Regions from separate parts of the Streptosporangium sp. NBC_01469 genome, predicted to be linked through region 2. Evidence: riboswitches for the same ligand, from Rfam matches in the RefSeq annotation. Region 2 holds a riboswitch; the other holds the start of a gene.

Region 1 (3,397 bases), 2.4 Mb from region 2:
TCCCGTGGACGCGGCTCAGGACACCGTGACGGAGCGATGCCGGGCCCCCGCCCTCGCGGGTCCGCGGATCGCGGGAGTCCCCGTACGGTGTGCGGGCGAAGCCAGGACGAATGAGGCGAAAACGGTGGGCCGGAACCGGCCGTCGCGCCCGTGGTTCCCCGCAATGTCGGACGCGTTTCTGTACGGGTCGGAAATCCATTTCCAGCACGTCCAATATCGCCCGGCACCCCATCGTCGCCGTGTGATACCTCGCGAATGCCGCAAAACTGCTCCCTTGACCCTCATATTTCCGTGTTTTTCGTGGGGTGCTGTCAAGGTGGTGAGTGACCATGGTCGTCGAAGAGTATCGGGAAGAGATCCGTTTTTCCCGAGAAATGCGGGCGGGCCGGATCCCCGGAGGGCCGGCCCCGGCGCGCCCGGCGGAGCGGCGGTTTCGGCGAAACCTTGTTCTGCCAGGACTTCGATCGCCGCAGCCAGGGGGTGCTTGCCGCCTCGTGCCCAGGCTCGGTCATGACATAGCCGCAAAGGCACTGACATATCATGAGTACTTCATGTAGCGCCTACTATGTCAATACTGGACGCACGCTATGAAGAGTGGAACTTGACGACCTTTGAACAAGGCGTTTACCGTTCCTGGCGGACGGTATTCATTTCCGGCGTCTCGCACCCGGTTTCCAGAGTGGGGGGAGTGACTCTTGATGGCATATCCAGAAGTGGATTCACGCCATGGCGACAGCCCCCTGGGCATGAGCGATATCGGTCTCAGCGACGACGACCTCGTGCTGCTGGCTGAGCTCGCCAAGGGTGTCACGGTGGATCGGGTGGGTCGTCGCCTCGACATCAGCGGGCGGACCGTCAGGCGCAGGCTGAGAGGCATCTGCGACCGCATCGGTGTCGCCACGGCGATCGAGGCCGTGGCCTGGGCCGCCCGCCGCCGCCTGATCTAGCACCGCCGCGTGTCCGGCAGGTCGGGCCGGACACGCGTGCGGGCCGGGCACGTTCAGTCGGCGATGCGGACGCCTCCGGCGAAGGGCCGGTTGTCGATCGTGGCGATGTGGACGACGTCACCCGTCTGGGGCGCGTGGACCATCAGGCCCGCGCCGATGTAGATCCCGACGTGGTGCAGGTCGCTGTAGAAGAAGACCAGGTCGCCGGGGCGCAGCTCGTTCCTGGTGACGTGGGTGCCCGCGGTCCACTGGTTGCCGGTGTAGTGCGGCAGGCTGATGCCGACCTTCTGGTAGGCCCACATGACCAGCCCGGAGCAGTCGAAGGAGTTGGGACCCTCGGCGCCCCAGACGTACGGCTTGAGCTGCTGGGTGAGCGCCCAGCGGGTGGCCTCCGCGGCCTTGCCGCTGCCCACGATGGGCACGTTGGTCTTCACCCTGGCGCCCCTGTTGCTGACGGCCCTGCTGCGCACCTCGCTGAACAGATTGCTCTCGACCCGCGCGACCAGCCGTTCGATCTTGGTCCGGTTGCCGTCGAGCTCCGCCAGGAGCTTCTTGACCTCCGAGGTCCTCGCCTTGGCGCTGGCCTGCGCCCGCTCGGCGGCCTCGATCGATCGGGCCACCTGGGCGACCTCCTCGCTCTGCTGCTGCTGGAGCGCGTAGTTGGTGGTGGCCTGGTCGAGGAAGGTGTCGGGATCCGTAGCCTGCGTGAAGGCGAGCCCGGAGTTGAGGCCGCCCGACATGTAGGTGCTCTGCGCCAGAAGGGTGGCCTTGGTGCGGCGGATGGCCAGCTCGGACTCGCTCGACGCCAGGGTCTTCTTGGCGCTCTCCGCGGCCCGCTGGGCCTGCTTGAGCTTGACCCGCTCGCCGTTGTACCGCTCGGCGAGGGTGCCGATCTCCTCGTGCAGCTTCTCGGCCTGCTTGGCCAGCTGCTGGAGGCTGGGCTCGGGATCGGCGGTGGCCGCCACCAGCGGTGTGCCGAGGGTCAGGGTGGCGAATGCCAGGCCGATGACCGCCATGCGGCGGCGCAGCCCTCGCGGCGCGCGTTCTCGACGGCGGGCGTCGTCGCCCGTGTGCTTTCCTCCGCGGTCGCGCGTGCGCTTCACCAACAGGCTCCTCTCCTCGGCCGCCTACCGGGTTAGCTGACGGGTTCGGGCCGGAGGCAGCCCTACCGGGTGCGCCGGTGGCACTCGGATTCACCCCGGAGGACGTGGTGGGTCCCCGGTTCCCCGCTGGTGGGGGATTCGGCGGGTCAGGCTTTTTACGTCTCTGACATCGAGCACGGAGATTAGTGCACCCGTGGTTCCTGCTCAACCAGAACTGCGAATTCAGTAGAGGTTTCGCAACTGAAATGTCACGGAAAGATCACATGGCAATATGATCAACATGGCCATTACGCTGCCTTTGCCTCGTGGGTGACGGGTGCGGCGGAGGTCTTCCCAGGTCCGGGACCGTGCCAAAGGTGAGTTGTGGCACACGAGAGGAGTCGTGCGCTCAGTGTGGTAAAACGATTACCAAGGGTCACGTGAGGGCTGTGGGCTGCGAGTTAAGGGCGAGCCGTAATTGAAGACCGGTGAGGACGTACGCTGAATGGTCATGGAGCAGCTTGCTGAGCATTCTCCCGCACCGGTCGTTCGCGCTCCCGGCGGCGGGGAGTGGCGCGCCGGATCCGAGGGGGCGGAGCCGGACTCGCCCGCGTCCGGCGCGGGCCCCGAGATCACGGTCCGCCGTGCCCGCACCCCGGACGTCCGCGCCGTCAGGCGGCTCGTCGACACCTACGGCGGCGCCGGCCCGCGCCTGCTGGAGAAGGCCACCGTCACCCTGTACGAGGACGTCCAGGAGTTCTGGGTCGCCACCGACGCGGAGGGGGAGGTCGTCGGCTGCGGGGCACTCCACGTCCTCTGGGAGGATCTGGCCGAGATCCGCACCGTCGCCGTCGATCCGGGCCGCAGGGGGATGGGAATCGGCCACCGGATCGTCTCCGCGCTCATTCGCACGGCCGTCGAACTCGGCCTGCGCCGGGTTTTCTGCCTGACCTTCGAGGTCGACTTCTTCACCAGGCACGGTTTCCGGGAGATCCAGGGCACGCCCGTCGCCCCCGAGGTCTACGCCGAACTTCTCGCCTCCTACGACGAGGGTGTGGCGGAGTTCCTGGATCTGGAGCACGTCAAGCCCAACACCTTGGGAAACACCCGGATGCTGCTGCACCTGACACGCGAGCCCGACTCTGATGACTTTAGAGCTGACTGATCGGAAAGGTGACTGTCGATACCTATGTCGATACCTTGTGCAGCAGCAAGCATGTGCGTCTGACATTTGCCACATGCGCAGTCTAAGTGAGGTGACGCGGTGAGCACCGGACAGCCGCCGTATCCACAGGATGATCCCGACCGCGATCGCACACCGTCGGGGTATCCGGATTACGGACAGCACAACGCGGGTCGAGCCGCTGG
Region 2 (3,397 bases):
GGCGCCACCGCCGCCGGGCCCGGCGCGACCGAGGAACCGGGCTTCGCCGCCAAGTCGGCGCGCCGGCAGGCGGAGAAGGAGACGATCGCCCAGCACGCCGCCCGGCTCGTCCGGCCCGCCACGGCCATCGCGCTCTCCGCGGGGACCACGACCTGGACGCTCGCCCACCACCTGGTCGACGTGCCCGAGCTGACCGTGATCACCAACTCGATCCGGGTCGCCGACGTCTTCCACCGCTCCCCCAGGGCCGATCGCACGGTCGTGCTGACCGGCGGGGTCCGCACCCCCTCCGACGCCCTGGTCGGCCCGGTCGCGGTCTCGGCGATCCGCGGCCTTCACGTCGACACCCTCTTCCTCGGCGTGCACGGGATGAGCGCCCGCGCCGGGTTCACCACCCCCAACCTGCTCGAGGCCGAGACCAACCGCGAACTGGTCGCCTCCGCGCACCGCCTGGTGGTGCCCGCCGACCACACCAAGTGGGGCACGGTCGGCATCAGCACGATCGCGGAGCTGGCCGAGGCTCACATCGTGGTCACCGACTCCGGCCTGACCGAGGAGGCCCGGGAGGAGCTCGCCGCCTCGGTGGGCGAGCTGATCATCACGGAACCCCAGCGGGAGAGCGAGATCGCCGGCCGATGAAGCGTACGATCACCCACCTGGCCGACGGCCGGGAGCTCTTCTACTTCGACCGGCGCGACGACGCCGACCGCGGAGCGGCCGACCGGCGCGATCTGCCGCCCCGGCCCGCCGCCTCCGAGCTGCGCTACGACCCGCTCACCGAGGAGTGGATCGCGGTGGCCGGGCACCGCCAGGGCCGCACCTTCCTGCCCCCGGCCCGCGAGTGCCCGCTCTGCCCCTCCACCCCCGGCAACCTCACCGAGGTGCCCTCCTCGGGCTATGACGTGGTGGTCTTCGAGAACCGGTTCCCGTCGTTCTCCGCCCAGCCGGGCGACCACCGGGAGATCGGGGGGCTGAGCGAGGTCCGCCCGGGGGTCGGCAGGTGCGAGGTGGTCTGCTTCACCTCCGAGCACGACTCCTCGTTCTCCCGGCTCTCCCCCGAGCAGGTCGAGCTGGTGATGGAGGCCTGGGTCGACCGTACGGCAGAGCTGTCGGCGACGCCCGGCGTGGAGCAGGTGTTCTGCTTCGAGAACCGGGGGGCGGAGATCGGCATCACCCTGGCCCACCCGCACGGCCAGATCTACGCGTACCCCTACGTGACCCCGCGCACCAGGCTCACCCTCGGGGTGGCCGAGCGGCACCGGGAGCGGACCGGCGGCAACCTGTTCGCCGACGTCCTGGCCGCGGAGCGGGCGGCCGGGATCCGGGTGGTGGGCTCGAACGAGCACTGGACGGCCTTCGTCCCGGCCGCGGCGCGCTGGCCCGTGGAGGTCCACCTCTACCCGCACCGCGGGGTCCCCGACCTGGTCGCGCTGGACGCCGAGGAGCGCGCGGCGTTCGGCCCCCTCTACACCGACGTGCTCCGCCGCCTCGACGGACTGTTCGGCGTGCCCATGCCGTACATCGCCGCCTGGCACCAGGCACCGGTCTCCGTCGGCCGCGATCTGTCGTACGCGCACATGGAGCTGTTCAGCATCCGCCGCGCGCCGGACAGGCTGAAATACCTCGCCGGGTCGGAGTCGGCGATGGGCGCCTTCGTGAACGACGTGTCGCCCGAGGGCACAGCACATCTCCTGCGCTCTGTTATCACGAACTGATTACCGCTTGGTCTCGTCTTGAGGTCGCATGACCTGCTGTTTACCACTACTATCCTTCCCACATCAGCTTTAAACGCTGATTTGCCTAATCTCGGGCACCTTGCCCGGGAGCCGGGGAACCACCGCACCTGGGGTGAAACCACTTCGGTGGAAGGGCTTCCTCCAGCCCGAACCCGTCAGCTAACCCGGTAGGCGGAAGGAGAGGAGAGTTCGTGGCGGCCCCGTCCCCCACGTTCCGTCGGCATGCGGCTCTGGTCCTCTGCCTGAGCTCGATCGCCGCGTTCACCATCGGTGCCCCCACGGCGGGAATCGCGGAACCCAAGCCCACCGAGGCCAAGCTCCGCGCCGACCTGGCCAAGCTCGGCAAGAAGGTCGACAAGCTGATCGAGACCTACGCGGCCAAGCGCGAGTCCCTCAAGAAGGCGCAGAAGGCCGAGAGCGTCGCCAAGCAGAACCGGGAAAAGGCCGAACAGGTCTACGTCGAGGCCAAACGGCAGGTCGACTCCATCGTCCAGCTCCGCTACCAGAGCAGCGGCGGAGGGCTGCCCGCGCTGGTGTTCTCCGGCGACATGGGCGCCGCCGCGGTGATGGAGCAGCTCACCGCCCAGCAGAGCGCGCACCTGGAGGGCTTCGCCGGCAGCCTCGAACGCAGGAAGAAGGCGGCCGAGACGGCCGCCAGGCTCACCGACGAGATCGGTGAGGAGGCCAAGGAGGTGGAGGCCCAGCGCGAGGAGGCCGAAGACGTGATCCGCGACATGAAGGACAAGCTCGACCGGCTCGCCCCCACCGGTTCCGGCCGCCGCTCCGACGGCAGCTGGGCCCCGCAGCTCCCCACCGGCGCCGACAACATCACCGACCGTACCCGGATCATGCGCGACGCCGTCATGAGGCGCTTCAGCCTCCCGTACTCGGTCGGCTGCTACCGGTCCGCCAACGACGGCGGCGAGCACCCCCTGGGCCGCGCCTGCGACTTCATGATGAGCGCCGGCGGCACGATGCCCTCGGCCGCCAACACCGCACTGGGCGACGAGATCGCCGCCTGGGCCATCAAGAACAAGGCCAAACTCGGCGTGAAGTACGTGATCTGGCGCCAGCGCATCAACCACGGCTCCGGCTGGAGCTTCATGTCCAACCGCGGCGGCGTCACGGCCAACCACTTCGACCATCCGCACATCTCGATGTACTAGTTCTCGGGTACCCGCCTCTCTCGGGGCACATCCAGGGTCTGCGGCACGCCGAAGAGCAGCCGCGCCGTGTGCGGTGGGCCGTCCAGCGTGCGCCAGGGCGGCGTCAGCTCTGGCGGGTCGACGGTTTCGATGTGGGCGGCGAGCCGCGGCGCCACGCTCTCCGGAAGCGGGATGTCACGCAGCTTGCCCCCCCTTCGGGGAGCGAAGGCGCAGCTCGGCAAGCCGGTAGGTGGAGCGGCCGAGGTCTGCGCGGCCGGCCACTGCTCGTCGTACTCTCTGACAAAGATCTTTCCGGCGTCTATGCGCTCGTCGCGAGTACTCGCGACGAGCGCATAGACGCGGGGCATATGCCACTCCCGGAGGGGATGCCTGTGGCTCCGGTAACCGGCCAGGGCAACCGGGAACACACCAACCCTGTGCCATCTCAAACCATCGCATGCAGATTGAGCTGGGAGTCTTCCAGAACGGCTGTGCGGGACACCTAACGGATCAGTA

What was found. A riboswitch is a leader RNA that binds a small molecule or an ion and turns the genes downstream of it on or off. The one in region 2 is predicted to bind cyclic di-AMP.
Region 1: it holds a riboswitch for cyclic di-AMP, as region 2 does, so the genes downstream of both, OG587_RS05685 (NlpC/P60 family protein) here and OG587_RS42100 (coiled-coil domain-containing protein) in region 2, are expected to answer to the same signal.

Annotation. Positions count from the first base shown of each region.
Region 1 covers NZ_CP109465.1:1,256,490-1,259,886, reverse strand. Annotated here, with positions in the region: gene OG587_RS05690 (LuxR C-terminal-related transcriptional regulator) at 747-947, shown strand; gene OG587_RS05685 (NlpC/P60 family protein) at 1,001-2,050, opposite strand; cyclic di-AMP (ydaO/yuaA leader) riboswitch at 2,056-2,204, opposite strand; gene OG587_RS05680 (amino-acid N-acetyltransferase) at 2,541-3,194, shown strand.
Region 2 covers NZ_CP109465.1:9,659,492-9,662,888, forward strand. Annotated here, with positions in the region: gene OG587_RS42090 (DeoR/GlpR family DNA-binding transcription regulator) at 1-639, shown strand, start outside; gene galT (galactose-1-phosphate uridylyltransferase) at 636-1,715, shown strand; cyclic di-AMP (ydaO/yuaA leader) riboswitch at 1,788-1,924, shown strand; gene OG587_RS42100 (coiled-coil domain-containing protein) at 1,928-2,902, shown strand; gene OG587_RS42105 (hypothetical protein) at 2,899-3,249, opposite strand; gene OG587_RS42110 (hypothetical protein) at 3,392-3,397, opposite strand, start outside.